Regions from separate parts of the Allobosea sp. GW821-FHT10B12 genome, predicted to be linked through region 2. Evidence: predicted binding sites of a transcription regulator. Region 2 holds the regulator's gene; the other holds the start of a gene.

Region 1 (8,225 bases), on a different contig from region 2:
TGCCCCGGAATGACGGTAGCGCCAGTTCTTAAGGCACCTCGCCCTCGAAGCGCACGCCGAGCGAGCCGAGCGCGCGCCAGTAGTCCGGATAGGTCTTCGCGACGCAGCCTGGATCGAGGATGGTGACGCCGCCGATCTTCAGCCCTGCAAGCGCGAAGCTCATGGCGATACGGTGATCGGCGAAGGTGTCGATCTCGGCCGGCAGCGTCTGGCCGGCCAGTCCCGGATCGGAGGCGACCAGCAGGTCGTCGCCCTCCTCCGTGCCGAGCCCCTCGCGGATCCGCGACAGGCCCTGCGACAAGGCCGCGACCCGGTCGCATTCCTTCACGCGCAGATTGGCGATGCCGGTGAAACGCACCGGCGTGCGGTTGAAGGCGGCGAGCACGGCCAGCGTCGGCACTGCATCCTGCATCTGCGAGCCGTCGATCTCGGCCCGCAGATTCGGGAAGGCGGCGATCAATTCATGCGCCTTGGCGTCGGGCTGGGTGAAGGCGGAAGCCGGCACGCCGAGATCGATCGCGCCGCCGGTCAGCACCTCCGCCGCCCAGAGATAGGTCGCGGCCGAGGCGTCCGGCTCGATCAGGTAATCGGTCGCAGCATAGCCGGTCGGCGCGATCCGCCAGCCGCCGCCCTGCGGCTCGGAGACTTCGGCGCCGAAGGCACGCATCGTCGCCAGCGTCAGGTCGACATAGCCGCGCGCGCCGATCTCCTGCCCGGTCAGCACGACATCGACGGGATTGCGCGCGCAGGCGCCGGCCATCAGCAGCGCCGAGACGTATTGGCTGGAGAGCCCGCCATCGACCTCGACCAGCCCGCCATCGAAACCACCCTGCCCCGCGATCGTCACCGGCGGGCAGCCGCTCGGCGCGGCGATCGCGACGCCGAGCCTCGTGAGCGCCTCGACCAGCGGCAGGATCGGCCGCTTGCGCATATGCTCGTCGCCGTCGACCACGACCGTGCCGTCGACCAGCGCCGCCGCCGCCGTCAGGAAGCGCGTGGCCGTGCCGGCATTGCCGAGGAAGAGCGGCTTGGCCGGAGCCCGCAACTTTCCGTCGCTGGTGACGATGAAGCTGGTCGCATCGGGCTCGTCGATCGTGACGCCCATGTCGCGCAGCGCCTGCGCCATATAGCGGGTGTCGTCGCTCTTCAGCGCGCCGCTGAGCCGGCTGGTGCCCTTCGCCAGCGCCGCCACCAGCAGCGCCCGGTTGGTGATCGATTTCGAGCCGGGCGGCATCACGCGGCCGGTGAGCGCCGCCGTCGTCGGCAGGATGGTGAGTTTGCTCAGGGCGGATTGGGTCATGGCAGGCTCGCGGCTCGGTCGTGAGGGTCTTAGACCGTGCAGCCGGCAAGCGGAAGGCATACCGTCATTGCGAACCCAAACCGTCATGCTCGCCCTTGTGGCGAGCATCCACGTCTTGAGCACCACTCTCGATCAGAAAGACGTGGATGGTCGGGACAAGCCCGACCATGACGGCGAATGGGTCAGCCCTTCGCCAGCCCGAACCCACCCACCGGCTGCGTGACGACATGGCTGTCGAAGCCGGCGATGATCGGCTTGGCCTTGGCGATCGCCGCCTGCACGGCCGGCAAAGCGAGCGAGGCCTTGTGGCTCTCCTCGCGATCCCAGACCTCGGTCACCCAGATCGCGTCGGCATCGTCGGGATCGCGGGCGACGATGTAGCTCAGGCAGCCTGGCATTTCGCCGCTGCTCTCGAGGATATAGCCGATCAGCGCCTCGCGCTCGCCGGGCTTGGCCCGCATCCTTCCGATCAACCCGTACATGGCAGCGCCCTCTCCCGTTTCGGGCGGCACCCTGCCCAAGCGACGGATGCGGCGCAACCGATCGTCCTGACCGAATCCGTCAGCAGCCCCTGCTCACGTCGGCGGCCGCCGCTGCCGAAGGATCGCCTGCGCCATGCGGTCGAGCAGGATCGCCAGCGCCACGACCGCGAGCCCGCCAACGAAGCCCAGGCCGGGATCGGCACGCTGCAGGCCGAGGAGGACGACCTCGCCCAGCCCCTTGGCGCCGATCATCGAGGCGACCACGACCATGGCGAGCGAGAGCATGATCGCCTGGTTGAGGCCCTGCAGGATCACCGGCCGCGCCAAAGGCAATTCGACGAGCCAAAGCGTCTGCCACGGCCCGAGCCCAAGCGCGCGAGCGGCGTGGATCATGCCGATATCGATGCCGCGCAGGCCGAGCTCGGTCAGCCGCGCGAAGGGTGGCAGGGCGTAGATCAGGGTCGCGAGCAGCGCTGGCGCCCGCCCCAGCCCGAGCAGCATCGCTACCGGGATCAGATAGACGAAGTTCGGAATGGTCTGCATCAGGTCATAGACTGGTGCGAGCGCCCGCCCCAGGCGCGGCAGGCGCGCCGCAGCGACGCCGAGTGGAAGGCCGAGCAGAACGACCAGCAGCACCGCGACGATGACGAGCGCGAGCGTCTGCATCGCCTCGGTCCAGACGCCGAGCCCGACGAGCACCAGCGGCAGGATCGTCATGGCGAGGGCAAAGCGAACACTGCGACGCGCCAGCCAGGCCCCGGCGGCGACGGCCAGGACGAAAACCGGCACCGGGATGAGCAGCAGAGCCGCCTCGACGCCACGCACGGGCGCCGTCAGCAGCCTGCTAAAACCGTCGAGATCACTGCCATAGCCGGTGACGACGGCATCGACCGCCCGGTTGACCAGCCTTTGCAGCGCCTTGCCGAGATCCGGCAGCCCGTCGAGCGTCACAGGCCGGACGCGACCTTGCTGGCGATGTCAGCCGGCAGCCAGGCTTTCCAGACATCCGGTTGGGTCTTGAGGAAGACGAGCGCCTGCTGCTCGGGCGAGACGCCCTTCTCACGTGCCTCGGCGAGCATTTTCGAGGTCAGTTCGCTGGTGGTGGTGTACTTCCTGAAGAAGCCGGCGAGCTGCGGCGCCTTCTTCGCCAGCTCAACATTGGCGCCGATGACGACGCGGCTCACCGGATAGGCAGTGGCGCGCTTGGGCGCATCGCTCGCCTTGAGCTCGTCCCAGATCGCCTGGTCGAAGGCCGGTTCCTCGAGCTTGACCAGGTCATAGGCGCCGAGCAGCCAGCTCGGCCCCCAATAATAGAACACCACCGGCCGCTTGCGCTTCAGGGCGGATTCGACAGCGGCGACGATCGCCTCGCCCGAGCCGCCGCGCAGATTGGTGAAATCGCCGGAGAGCCCGTAGGCGACGAGCTTCTTGCTGTTGATGCCCTCGCAGACCCAGCCGGCGACGCAATTGTAGAAGCGACCCTTGCCCGGTTCGTCCGGATCGGTGAACAGGTCCTTATAGCGCTTGAGGTCCTGCACCGATTTCAGCTCGGGCGCCTTGGCGTCGGGGCCGGAGACGAGATAGCGCGGCACGAACCAGCCCTCGGTCGCATCGGGGAAGGTCGTGCCCAGCGGCTCGACCTTGCCGGCAGCAGATTCCTTGAGCCAGGCCTCGACCGGGTTGGCCAGCCAGATCTCCATGACGATGTCGACATCACCGCGCCCCAGGCCGTTGACCAATGGCGCAATCACGCCCGGCACGCGCTCGACCTTGCAGCCAAAGCCCTTCTCGGCGATGGCGCTGGCGACTGCGCCGTGGAAGGCGGCGGAATCATAGTCGAGCCCGGCCATCTTCAGCGGCCGGTTGAGCTCGCAGGCGAACCCGGAAGCGGTGAGGCCGAGGCCGAACAGCAGCGCGGCCCCTCGCAGAACGGCTTTCATCATGACGATCCCCCGCTGGCTGCTGTGCCCGATCGCGGCACCTGACTCCCCGGAATGTCCACGAAGCGCGAAAGCAGGCGAAATGTTCCGCCCGACAGGCGAAAACCTTAGCGCCGCTTTCAAATCATGGGCACTGCGCAAACGGCGGATGGGATGGACCGCGCGCCTGACCGGACCTGTCAGCAGTGCTAGCTCAGCCGAGCGTAGCGAGCGCCCGCAACGCCTTCAGCGTTTCGCGCAGGCCGCGATGCAGCGGCTTGTCTTTGCGCAGCACGAGGCCGAGGGTGCGATGCACCCGCGGCGACAAAGAGCGCACCACCAGCCCGTCGCTCTCGCCGCGCACCGCCATGCCGGGCAGGATAGCGCAGCCAAGGCCGGCGCCGACCAGCCGCTTGATCGCCTCGACACTGCCGAGCGACATCACCGGGCGCAGCGTCACGCCGGCGCGGGCAAACCATTCATCGGCGATGCGCCGCGTGATGCCGCCGGGTTCGAACAGCAGCACCGGCAGACGCGCCAGCGCTTCGGGCGTCAACCGCGCCGGCAAGTCCATGCCCGGTGGGGCGATCACGGCGAACTCGTCCTCCAGCAGCGGCGTCACGTCGAGGCTGCGGCCCGCGGCCGGCAGCGAGACCAGGCCGATATCGATCTGGTTGTCCTCGATCGCCTTGACGATGTCGGAGGTGTTGCCGGTGCTGACCGTGATCTCCAGCGTCGGGTGGCGCTGGCGCAATTCGCGCAGCACCGGCGGCAGCAGGAAGATGCAGGCGGTGGCGCCGGTGCCGATCCGGACGCGGCCCATCGCTCCGGTCGCGTGCCGCGCCATCGCCTCTTGCGCCGCCGCCACCGCCGCCGCGATCCGGCTGGCATGGTCGAGCAATTCGGTGCCTGCGGCCGTCGGCTGCGCCCGGCGTCCGACCCGCTCGATCAGCACCGTGCCGAGCCGGCGCTCGAGCTCGCGGATCTGCAGGCTGACCGCCGGCTGGCTCAGGCCGAGCCTCTCGGCCGCCGCCGAGAAGCTGCCGAGCGCGATCACCTGGCGGAAGCTGTCGAGCTGATCGAGGCGAAGATCGCGCATCTCAAAGAATTTCTCATGCTCTGCATAACTTCGAGAAGCTTCATTTATGAGACGGCAAAGCGCAAGCTGCCTTGGCGGTTCGGAAGAATCCGACCGCGGCAAGGCGCGAGCGATGAACGGGATCTGGTCTGCAGGACGACAGCTGCTGCTTGAGGCAGCAAACTATCTCGGCTCCTCCCAGCATTCGCGCTATCAGCAATTGCGGACCCTGCGCGAACTCGACGAGCACCGCCTCGCCGATATCGGTGTGACGCGACAGGAGGCGCTGACCGGGCGCCCCGACAAGACGGAAAGGCGGCCCTGCCGGGCCGGAACGATGACGATGACGACCTTTGAGGCCGCCGGCGACGCGGTACCGCCCATCCTCGTCCGCGATGCTGAGGAGGCGGACATGGCCGCGATCCAGGCGATCTACACCCATCATGTCCTTTATGGTCTTGCCAGCTTCGAGGAGACGCCGCCGAGCGTCGCGGAGATGCTGGCACGACGAGAGGCGGTGCTGGGACTCGGCCTGCCCTATCTCGCCGCCGAGCAGGACGGTCGGATCGTCGGCTACAGCTATGCGACGTCCTATCGCCCTCGCCCGGCCTATCGCCACACCATCGAGGACTCGATCTATGTCGCCGATGGGTTCGGTGGCCGGAAGATCGGCTCCTCTTTGCTCGGCGCACTGATCGGCCGCTGCGAGGCCGGGCCCTGGCGCCAGATGCTTGCCAATATCGGCGACAGCGGCAATGCCGGTTCGATCGGCCTGCATCGCCGCTTCGGCTTCGAGCCCGTCGGCACCTTGCGCTCGACCGGCTTCAAGTTCGGCCGCTGGGTTGACACCGTGCTGATGCAGCGCAGCCTCGGCCCGGGGGACGGGATGCTGCCACAGCCATGGACGGCCGGATCGGCCAGGTGATCTCCCGCCGCACCGTCTTCTGCCTCGGGCTGGCGCAGCTCATTTCCTGGGGCATCTCCTATTACCTGGTCGGCGCCTTTGGTGAACTGATCGGCAACGAACTCGGCTGGTCGCAGGCGATCATCCATGGCGGGCTCTCGGCCGGGCTGCTGGTGATGGGGCTGACCTCCGGCGCAGTCGGCCGGCTGATCGACCGCCATGGCGGCCGCGCCGCGATGTGCGTGGGCTCGCTGCTCACCGCCGCGGGCTGCCTCGGCCTCGCTTTCGCCCATACAATCGCCGCTTACTACGCCGCCTGGCTCTGCCTCGGCCTCGCCATGCGGCTCACCCTCTACGACGCCGCCTTCGCAGCACTGGCCCGGATCGGCGGCAGCGCCGCGCGCCGGCCGATCGCCCAGATCACCCTGCTCGGCGGCCTCGCCTCGACCGTGTTCTGGCCGCTCGGCCATGCGCTCGCCGAGCAGTTCGGCTGGCGCGGCGCACTGATCGCCTATGCCGGCTTCGCGCTGCTCACCTTGCCCCTGCATCTGACGCTGCCTGCGGTCTCGGCGCGGCCCCAGTCCGACGCTGCCGCCGCAAAGCCCGTCGTTACGCTCAGCCCGGCCGACACCCGCTTCGCCGGCCTGCTCTATGCGCTGATCGTCACCTTCGCCGGCATCCTCAATGCCGGCATGTCCGCCCATATGATCGGCATCCTCGCCGGGCTCGGCCTGCCCGCCGCGGCCGCGGTCTGGATCGGTGCGACGCGCGGCATCGGCCAGTCCCTGGCGCGGCTCGGCGAAGTCCTGTTCGGGGCGAAGACCAGCCCGTTCGACCTCAACCTCGTTGCCTGCCTGGTGCTGCCGCTCTGTTTCGTCGTCGGGCTCGCCGGTGGCGCGAGCGCCATCGCGGCGCTCGCCTTCGCCTTCTTCTATGGCGCCGGCAACGGCGTGCTGACGATCACGCGCGGCACGCTGCCATTGATGCTGTTCGATCCGAAAAGCTACGGCGCCTATGTCGGCCGCCTGCTGGCGCCTGGCTTCTTCCTCTCGGCCGCCGCGCCCCTCGCCTATGCGCTGCTGATCGAGCGCTATGGCGCCTCGGCGGCGTTGATCCTGTCGGGGACGCTGGCGCTGGCCATGCTGGTCGCGGCGATCCTGCTCCGGCGCCGCTTCCGCAGCCTGCCACGCTCCTGACAATCTCTGTCAGCACACCCCACAAGAACAATGCAGCAACATCGGCGGCTGCGTGCTACTCATGCCCGCCTCTCGCCCGGCTGCACTGGCACGGCACGGCGATTGCCCTATCTGTACGGCTAAAGCTCAATCGGACACCACCATGGCTCGCAAGACCACGCTCGCCGAACAGGCCGCGACGCTGGAAGACATGTTCGACCGCAACCGTGCGGCCGATCCGAATGCCCGCGTCATCTCGGTGCGCGGCGCGCGCGAGCACAATCTCAAGAATGTCGACCTCGCCATTCCGCGCGACAAGCTCGTGGTGTTCACCGGCCTTTCCGGCTCGGGCAAGTCCTCGCTCGCCTTCGACACGATCTATGCGGAGGGCCAGCGCCGCTATGTCGAGTCGCTCTCGGCCTATGCCCGCCAGTTCCTCGAGATGATGCAGAAGCCCGATGTCGACCAGATCGACGGGCTCTCGCCGGCGATCTCGATCGAGCAGAAGACGACCTCGAAGAACCCGCGCTCGACGGTCGGCACCGTCACCGAGATCCACGACTATATGCGCCTGCTCTGGGCGCGCGTCGGCATCCCCTATTCGCCGGCGACCGGCCTGCCGATCGAGAGCCAGACCGTGCAGCAGATGGTCGACCGGCTGGTCGAATTGCCGGAGAAGACCCGCGGCTACCTGCTCGCGCCGGTAGTGCGCGGCCGCAAGGGCGAGTTCCGCAAGGAGATGGCCGACTGGCTGAAGCGCGGCTTCCAGCGCGTCAAGGTCAATGGCGAGTTCTACGAGATCCCGGACGCCCCTAGCCTCGACAAGAAGTTCAAGCACGACATCGACGTCGTCGTCGACCGCATCGTGATCCGCCCCGATCTCGGTGCCCGCCTCGCCGACTCGCTGGAGCAGGCGCTCGACCTTGCCGACGGCATCGCGGTTTTCGAGTATGCCGACGAGAAGGAGGAGAACGGCGAGGCCCGCCGCGTCACCTTCTCCTCGAAGTTCGCCTGCCCGGTCTCCGGCTTCACCATCCCCGAGATCGAGCCGCGCCTGTTCTCGTTCAACAACCCGTTCGGCGCCTGCCCGGCCTGCGACGGGCTCGGCCACGAGATGCGGATCGATCCGGAGATGATCGTCCCGGATCATTCGCTCAGCTTGAAGAAGGGCGCGATCGCGCCCTGGGCCAAGTCGACCTCGCCCTATTACGGCCAGACGCTCGATGCGCTCGCCAAGCATTTCGGCTTCTCGACCACCAAGCCCTGGTCGGAGCTGCCAACGAGCGCCCGCGACGCCATCCTGTTCGGCACCGGCACGGAAGCCGTGCGCATGGCGTATAATGACGGCCTGCGCGCCTATGAGGTGA
Region 2 (8,225 bases):
CGATGCGGCCGCGGCCTCCTGGCCCTGGCCACTGCGGCCGCTCTGGCTTTCGGCCGTCGGGATCCTGACCACCACCATGGTCGCGACCGCGGCGACGGCGCCCTATGGCGTCTATCATTTCCAAACCTTCAACCCGTTCGGCCTGCTCGGCAATGCATTGGCGCTGCCCTTCGTTTCGCTGATCGTGATGCCGGCCGCTGTCTTCGGCGTACTCGCCTATCCGTTCGGGCTGGACTGGCCGGCCTGGGCGCTGATGGGCTGGGCCTCCGGCCTCGTGCTCCAGCTTGCCCATTGGGTCGCCGGCATCGAACGCTCGACTGTCGTGCTGCCCGCCTTCGGCCCGCTCGCCCTGATCCTGTTCTCGCTGTCGCTGCTCTGGCTGACCTTGTGGACGACGGCGCTACGTTTCCTCGCTGCGGTGCCTCTGGTCGGCGGGCTGGCGCTGGCCTCGGCTCCGTCGCGACCGGACATCATGATCGAGCGCGACGGCTCGGGCGTATTGGTCCGTGGGCCGGACGGGAAGATGGTACTGGCCGGCAAGCCGAGCCGTTTCGTGCTGACGCAATGGCTCCATGCCGACGGCGATTCGCGCTCGCCCGACGATGCGGCGCTCCGCAACGGCGTCGCCTGCGATGCGCGCGGCTGCGTCATCCGCCTGCCGGATGGCCGCAGCGTCGCCTATACCCGCGACCGCATCGCTTTGGTCGAAGACTGCCTGCGCGCCGATCTGGTGGTGACATCGCTTTATTGGAGCGCGCCCTGCGCGGCGCGATTGATCGACCGCAGCGCACTGATCCGCGACGGTGCGACCGCCTATCATGCTGCCCGCGGCGGCTGGCGTGCGCTAACGGCCGACGAGGCGACCCGCCTGCGTCCCTGGACCCGTGCACGGCCAGAGACAAGGCCAGTGCCCGAACCTGCCCCTGCGCCGACCTCCGCGGCAGCGGAGCCGGCGCAGGATCCGGACGTGCTTCAGTAGCGCCGCATCAGATTGACGAGACGGCCCTGGATCTTGACCCGGTCTGGGCCGAGCACGCGCGTCTCATAGGCCGGGTTGGCGGCTTCGAGCGCGATCGAGGAGCCGCGCTTGCGCAGGCGCTTCAGCGTCGCCTCCTCGTCGTCGATCAGGGCGACGATGATGTCACCGGTATTGGCGGTGTCCTGCTTGCGGATCACGACGGTGTCGCCGTCGAGGATGCCGGCCTCGATCATCGAATCGCCGCGGACTTCGAGGGCGTAATGCTCGCCGCCGCCGAGCATGTCGGCTGGCATCGAGACGCTATGACTGCGATCCTGGATCGCCGAGATCGGCGTACCGGCGGCGATGCGGCCCATGACCGGGATCGAGACGGTCGAACGCCCGCTCTCCTCGGCGGCCGGCGGACGCGGCTTCGTCAGATTGACTGCCGGCGCCTGAGCAGGTGGCGTCTGGCCGAGCCCGCCCTGGACGACCGAAGGGCTGAAGCGGCCGCGTTGCGCCTGCGGCCCGCCGATCCCGTCAGGCATCTTGATGACTTCGAGGGCGCGCGCCCGGTTCGGAAGCCGGCGAATGAAGCCGCGCTCCTCCAGCGCCATGATCAACCGGTGGATGCCGGATTTGGAGCGCAGGTCGAGCGCATCCTTCATCTCGTCGAAGGATGGCGGCACGCCGGATTCGCGCAGGCGTTCATGGATGAAGCGAAGCAGTTCGAACTGTTTGCGTGTCAGCATGATCGCGCCGTCCGCCTCTCGGGCTAGAATCGAAACAAAGCACGAACACCATACTCGTTCGCCTTGTGTTCCGCAAGGCGCATCCTGCCGCAAGGTGAACAGATCAGCGCAGCCGGATGATGCGGCAGAGCTCGCCGGCCTTGGCCGGCTCGGCGAAGGCGGGGCGGATCACCAGCGCCTCGGCTCGCGACAGGTTCGCCAGCATCGAGGAATCCTGCTTGGCGAAGGGCCTGACGCGCCGCTCGCCGTCGGTGGTCTCGACGGTGGCGCGCAGATAATCCTGGCGCTCGTCATTGGCCGGCAAATCCACAGAGAGGATAGCAGGCTCGCTGCGGTCGCGCTCGGGATCGTCGATGCCGAGCAGAGCCTCGACCAGCGGCATCGCGAAGAGATGCCCACAGACGATCGAGGAGACCGGGTTACCGGGCAGGCCGAGCGCGACCATTTCGCCCAGCCGGCCCATCATCATCGGCTTGCCGGGGCGCATCGCGATCTTCCAGAAGCCGAGTTCCATGCCTTGCGCCTTCAGCGCGGCCTGGACGAGATCGTGCTCGCCGACCGAGGCGCCGCCGAGGGTGATCAGGACGTCGGCACCGGCTTTGCGCGCCGCTTCGATCTTGGCGGCGAGATCGGGATGATCGTCGCGGGCGATACCAAGGTCGAGCGCCGTGCCGCCGGCCTGCTCGACCAGAGCGGCGAGGGCAAAGCTGTTGGAGGCGACGATCTGGTCGGGGCCGACGGATTCGCCCGGCAGGACGAGCTCGTCGCCAGTAGCGAGGATCGCGACCAGCGGCTTGCGGCGGACCGAAAGTATCGGATGCCCTGCGGCAGCGGCGAGACCAAGCGCAGCGCTGTCGAGCCGGCGGCCGGCCTTCAGTAAGATCTCGCCGGTTCTGAAGTCGAGTCCCGCGAGGCGGACGAAATGGCCCTGATCGGCGGGTTTGGTGACGCGGATCACCAGGCTGCCGACGCCTTCGGCATGCTCCTGGATCAGAATTGTATCCGCGCCTTCAGGCAATGGCGCTCCGGTAAAAATCCGCACTGCCTCGCCAAGTGAAACCTTGCCGGAAAAGCGGCGACCGGCGGCGGACTCGCCGACAACGCGGAGTTGGGCGCCGCGCGCCAAATCCTCGGCGCGCACGGCATAACCGTCCATGGCCGAATTGGCGAAGGGCGGCTGGGTCCGGAGCGCTGCTACGTCTTCAGCCAGCACGCGGCCGGCGCACTTTGCCAGCGGCAGTGTCTCGGCCGGCGTCGGGCCGGGCACGCTGTCGAGCAGCGCTCCAAGCGCGACGGAAACGGGGGTGAGGCTCATGCCGATGGCCCTGCGAGCTCATAGGTTCCGGACTTGCCGCCGGATTTATGCACGAGACGGATGCCTTCGATATGCATGGCGCGATCGACCGCCTTCACCATGTCGTAGACGGTGAGGCAGGCGACACTGACGGCGGTCAGCGCCTCCATCTCGACGCCGGTCTTGCCGGTGAGCTTGACCTCGGCGCGGACGCGCACGCCGGGAAGCGCCTCGTCGATCGAAAGGTCGACCGCGATCTTCGAGAGCAGCAGCGGGTGGCAGAGCGGGATCAGTTCATGGGCGCGCTTGGCCGCCATGATGCCGGCGAGACGGGCGGTGCCGAGCACGTCGCCCTTCTTGGCCTCGCCGTCGCGGACGATGGCGAGCGTCTCGGCCTGCATCACCACATGGCCCTCGGCGACGGCGACCCTGACGGTCTCGGCCTTGTCGCCGACATCGACCATATGGGCTTCGCCCTTCTGGTCGAGATGGGTGAGGCGGCTCACGCCGCGGCCTCGGTCGCGTTGCCCGTCAGAAGCTGGCGAGTCGCGGCCGTTACGTCCGGTTGCCGCATCAGGCTCTCGCCGACCAGGAAGGTGTTGACGCCGCAGGCCTGCAGGCGGGCGATGTCGGCATGGCTGAAGATGCCACTCTCGCCGACGAGCAGGCGATCCTTCGGCACGCGCGGCGCCAAACGCTCAGTGACGGCGAGGTTGAGCTCGAAAGAGCGCAGGTCGCGGTTGTTGATGCCGACGAGCCTGGTGTCGAGCGCCAACGCCCGTTCCAGCTCGGCTTCGTCATGGACCTCGGCAAGCGCAGCCATGCCGAGCGCCTTGGCGGTAGCGATGAGCTCGCGCGCCGCGCCGTCGTCAAGCGAGGCCATGATGATCAGGATACAGTCGGCGCCCCAGCTTCGCGCTTCGAAGACCTGATACGGCTCGAACATGAAGTCCTTGCGCAGGCCGGGCAGGCCGGAGGCGGCGCGCGCCTGCGCAAGATATTCCGGTCGGCCCTGGAAGGAGGGCGTGTCGGTTAGCACCGAGAGGCAGGCGGCGCCGCCTTCGGCATAGGCCTTGGCCAGCGCCGGGGGGTCGAAATCGGCACGGATCAGGCCCTTGGAGGGCGAGGCCTTCTTGATCTCGGCAATCAGGGCCGGGCCGCCGGCGCGGTGCTTTTCTTCCAGCGCGCCGATGAAGTCGCGCGGCGCGGGCATTGTCGTGGCGCGCTTCTCGATCTCGGCCTGCGGCACGGCGGCACGGGCCGCCGCGATCTCCTCGCGCTTATAGGCCTCGATCCGCCTGAGGATATCGGACATGGGCAGCCTCACGCATTGGAGCTGGCGACGAGGGTCGCGAGCGCCGCCTTGGCCTTGCCATTGTCCAGCACCGCATAGGCTTGCGCCAGCCCCTCGCCGAGCGCTGCCGCCTTGCCGGCAACGACGAGCGCGGCTGCGGCGTTGAAGGCGGCGATGTCGCGGAAGGCGCTCTTCGCCCCGCCAAGCACCTCCTGCAGTGCCTGCGCGTTCTGTGCCGGCTCGCCGCCGCGCAGATCCTCAGGCTTGGCGCGGGCGATGCCGACGTCTTCCGGGGCGATCGAGAAGCTCTCGATCTTGCCGTCCTTCAGCGCGACGACGCGGGTCGGGCCGGTCGTGGTGATCTCGTCGAGCCCGTCGGAGCCGTGCACGGCCCAGACCCTCTTCGAGCCGAGCGATTGCAGCACCTTGACCATCGGCTCCAGCCAGGTCTCGGAGAAGGCGCCGATCAATTGCTGCTTGACGCCGGCTGGGTTCGAGAGCGGGCCGACCAGGTTGAAGATGGTGCGGGTGCCGAGCTCGGTGCGCACCGGTCCGACATGGCGCATCGAGGCATGATGGGTCGGCGCGAACATGAAGCCGACGCCAGCCTGCGCGATGCAGCGTTCGGTGGCGGCCGGCTCCAACCCGACCTTGACGCCGAGCGCAGTCAGCACGTCGGCGGCGCCGGAGCGCGAGGACGCGGCGCGGTTGCCGTGCTTGGCGACCGGGACGCCGCAGGCCGCGACGATGATCGAGGCGAGGGTCGAGACATTGTAGGAGCCCGAGGCATCGCCACCGGTGCCGACGATGTCGATGGCATCAGCCGGCGCTTCCACGGTGAGCATGCGCGCGCGCATGGCGGTGACCGCGCCGGCGATCTCTTCGGTGGTCTCGCCGCGCACGCGCAGCGCCATCAGGAAGGCGGCGGCCTGCGCATTGGTGACCTCGCCGGAGAGCATGGCCTCGAAGGCGTCGCGAGCTTCCTCGCGCGACAGCGAGGCGCCGGTCGCGACCTTGGCGATGAAGGGTTTGAAGTCGTCCATGGGAACTCGATCGATCAGGCTGTCGCGGAAAGGGCGGCGAAGATCACGATGATTTTGGATCGAACCGATCCAAAATCATAAACGTGATCGATTCTAGGGGTTCAGAGCGGGATCGACGCGAAAAACCGGTTCCCACTTTTTCGCATCCCGCTCTGGGGCGTTCTGGCGCGACCATCGCTCGGCGAGATCGAGGAAATTGCGTAGGATCGTCGCCCCATGCTCCGAGGCGATGCTCTCGGGGTGGAACTGCACGCCATGCACCGGCAGATCGCGATGCGACAGCGCCATGATCATCTCGTCGCCGGCTTCGGCCTCGATCGAGAGCTCTGCCGGGCAGCTTTCCCTGCGGATGACGAGCGAGTGATAGCGCGTCGCCTCGAGCGGACCGTTGATGCCGTGGAACAGGCCACGGGCGCGATGGGTGATGGTCGAGACCTTGCCGTGCATCGGCAGGGGCGCGCGCACGACTTCGCCGCCGAAGACCTGGCCGATCGCTTGCAGGCCGAGGCAGACGCCGAAGATCGGTTTCCTGTTTGCGCCCTCGCGCACGAGATCGAGGCAGATGCCGGCCTCGTTCGGCGTGCAGGGGCCGGGCGAGAGCACGACCGCGTCGTGGTCGCCGGCGAGGGCCTCGCTGACCGACAGCGTATCGTTGCGGCGCACGTCGACCTTGGCCCCGAGCCCGCCGATCAGGTGGACCAGGTTCCAGGTGAAGCTGTCGTAATTGTCGATCAGCAGGATGCGCATCGCGTCTAGGCCGTTCCCACCCAGTTTCTCAGGGCTGCACATGCCCCCGAACGCGCGCGCCGGTCAAGCGCGAGGGCGCGGAGCTGGTCGCTCCGCGCCCTCGACAGATGGTTCCATATGCCGGCGATAGCGGTCACTTCACCCGGCGATAATGCGCCGTCATGAACTGGACCCACTGGCCATCCTCGCCCTTGCCGCGCGAGGACAGGACGTGGTGGTCCGGGCTCTTGATCTCGACGATGTCCTGATAGGCGGCCGTCTTGCCGGGCTTGGTGAAGTCCGGACCTTCGGTGTCGAGGGTCAGCACGGTGCCATCGGCGCTGCGCGTGCCGGTATAGACCCACTGATTGCCCATCATCGAGCCGATGAAGGAGCCGACATAGCGTTCCTTCAGTGGATCATAGCCGAGCGTGATCCGGGTCGTCGCCGGGCTGCCGTCGGGCATGCAGCCGGTGCCGTCGCCGACGAGCCAGAGCCCGCCGATGGACGAGTAGGACTGCGTGCCTGAAGACTTCATCGGCGGCTGGTCCGGACCCATCATGCATTCGGTCTCATAGGTCCATTCGCCGACGAGCTGGAGGAGCCAGTCGTGCTCCGCCTGGGGCTTGGTCATGCAGGCGCTCATGTCGTGAGCCTGGTCCTGCGGCTTGTCGAGTTCTGCTGTGTTGGTCATGGCTCTTCCTCCTTTGCTTTGCTTCTCTGGGGTGAACAGTCGAATGCGCCGTGGTCAGGCGGCGGCAGCAACCAGTTGCGGCCGCTCTGTCGCCTGCTTGAGGGCGGCGAGGCCCTTCTCGAAATCGTCGCCGACCATGCGGTCCATGTTGAAGATCGTGCCCATGACCTTGCCGAGGAACGGGCAGGCGCCTTCCATCCGCCAGGTCACCAGCGTGCCGGCTTCAGCCGGGGCGAGCGTGAAGGTGATCAGGTTGTGGCAGGCCATCGGCTTGGTCATGTCGAGGGTGACGGCGAGCTTCACCGGTGCCTGGACCTCGACGATGGCGAGCTCGCCGGTGCCGGCCTGCTTGTTGCCGTCGAAGACATAGACGGCACCGACGCCGGAAGTCGCGCCCTTGAAGCTGCGCTTCATCGCCGGATCCTTCTTCTCATAGGGCGATCAGGCGCCCCATTCCTGGAAGTCCGCGAGCAAGGCGAAGATGCGCTCGGGCGTCGCCCGGATCGTCGCGGAACGGCTGACCTCGAAGATATCGGGCTTGCGTGCGGCGACAATGAGGAGGCCGGCGACAAGGGCGAGCACGGCGATGGCGATGTAGGTGAGCATGGCTTACTCCTGTTCAGGCATTTCGGGCCGTTGTTCCGCCCGTCTGCTGCAAGGACGTGGGCGCCTAGGGCGATCCGACACTGCGGTTGAAAATTTTTTTGGGCTCCAGCCACTACGCCTCAGCCCGCTGCGGGCGCGTGGCAGCAGGCGGCCGGCTCCTCACGCCAGCGGCCGGTCATGTCGGTCTTGCCGGGCGTGTCGTAGCGATCGTGGGGACGGACCCAGTCGGTGAGGTTGCCGGCGGGGCCGGTCTCGTTGCGGCCCTTCGGCGTCAGGTCGAGATACATGTAGGTGCCGAGCACCTCTTCGGCGCCGCGGCCGAAGGTCGAATAGGTCTGGTAGATCGCGCCACCGCCATCCTTCTCGAAGACGGTATGGCCGGAAAGGTCCTCCAGCGGCGAGGCGATCGTCTCGAAATTGTAGAAGGCGTTGGCGAGCTGCTCCGGCGTGTAGGAGACGTCGAAATCGTAGTTGAAGTCGCTGCCATGGGACGAGACCCAGTGGAAGTTCCAGCCCATGCGGTTCCTGTAGGCCTCGATCTCGGCGAGCGGCGCCCGCGCCACGGCGACATAGGCGACGTCATGTCGTTCGAGATGCTGCAGCACGCCCTCGACATGGTCGGCCTCGAAGGAGCAGCCGACGCAGCCCTCTATCTGGCCGGGAGCGAGCATGAAATGCTTGACGATGAGCTGGCTGCGGCCGCGGAACAGGTCGGCGAGCGTCTGCTTCCCGGTCGGGGTGTCGAAGACATAAGTTTTCTCGATCCGGATGCGCGGCAAGGCACGGCGCTCGGCGGCGATCGCATCACGCTGGCGCGTCAACTCCTTTTCCTTGATGAGCAGGGCTTTGCGGGCGGCG

Evidence for each region. Region 2 encodes LexA, which represses DNA repair genes until DNA is damaged. Its sites were predicted from a motif close to TGTTCNNNNTGTGTTCNG; they were not measured.
Region 1: uvrA (excinuclease ABC subunit UvrA) is a predicted target of LexA. The motif match lies at 6,903-6,920, and genes of this name have one in related genera.

What each region holds. Positions count from the first base shown of each region.
Region 1 is NZ_JBWKNL010000008.1:5,833-14,057, forward strand. Features, by position in the region: gene aroA (3-phosphoshikimate 1-carboxyvinyltransferase) at 29-1,300, opposite strand; gene AC07O0_RS23735 (putative quinol monooxygenase) at 1,483-1,782, opposite strand; gene AC07O0_RS23740 (ABC transporter permease) at 1,876-2,733, opposite strand; gene AC07O0_RS23745 (ABC transporter substrate-binding protein) at 2,730-3,722, opposite strand; gene AC07O0_RS23750 (LysR family transcriptional regulator) at 3,916-4,800, opposite strand; partial or broken gene AC07O0_RS23755 (YjiS-like domain-containing protein) at 4,913-5,053, shown strand; gene AC07O0_RS23760 (GNAT family N-acetyltransferase) at 5,117-5,704, shown strand; gene AC07O0_RS23765 (MFS transporter) at 5,680-6,879, shown strand; gene uvrA (excinuclease ABC subunit UvrA) at 7,022-8,225, shown strand, end outside.
Region 2 is NZ_JBWKNL010000002.1:405,982-414,206, forward strand. Features, by position in the region: gene AC07O0_RS07235 (ComEC/Rec2 family competence protein) at 1-979, shown strand, start outside; gene lexA (transcriptional repressor LexA) at 973-1,710, opposite strand; gene AC07O0_RS07245 (molybdopterin molybdotransferase MoeA) at 1,814-3,025, opposite strand; gene moaC (cyclic pyranopterin monophosphate synthase MoaC) at 3,022-3,510, opposite strand; gene trpC (indole-3-glycerol phosphate synthase TrpC) at 3,507-4,319, opposite strand; gene trpD (anthranilate phosphoribosyltransferase) at 4,328-5,341, opposite strand; gene AC07O0_RS07265 (anthranilate synthase component II) at 5,435-6,088, opposite strand; gene AC07O0_RS07270 (DUF1579 domain-containing protein) at 6,222-6,761, opposite strand; gene AC07O0_RS07275 (SRPBCC family protein) at 6,816-7,175, opposite strand; gene AC07O0_RS07280 (hypothetical protein) at 7,203-7,367, opposite strand; gene AC07O0_RS07285 (DUF899 domain-containing protein) at 7,487-8,225, opposite strand, start outside.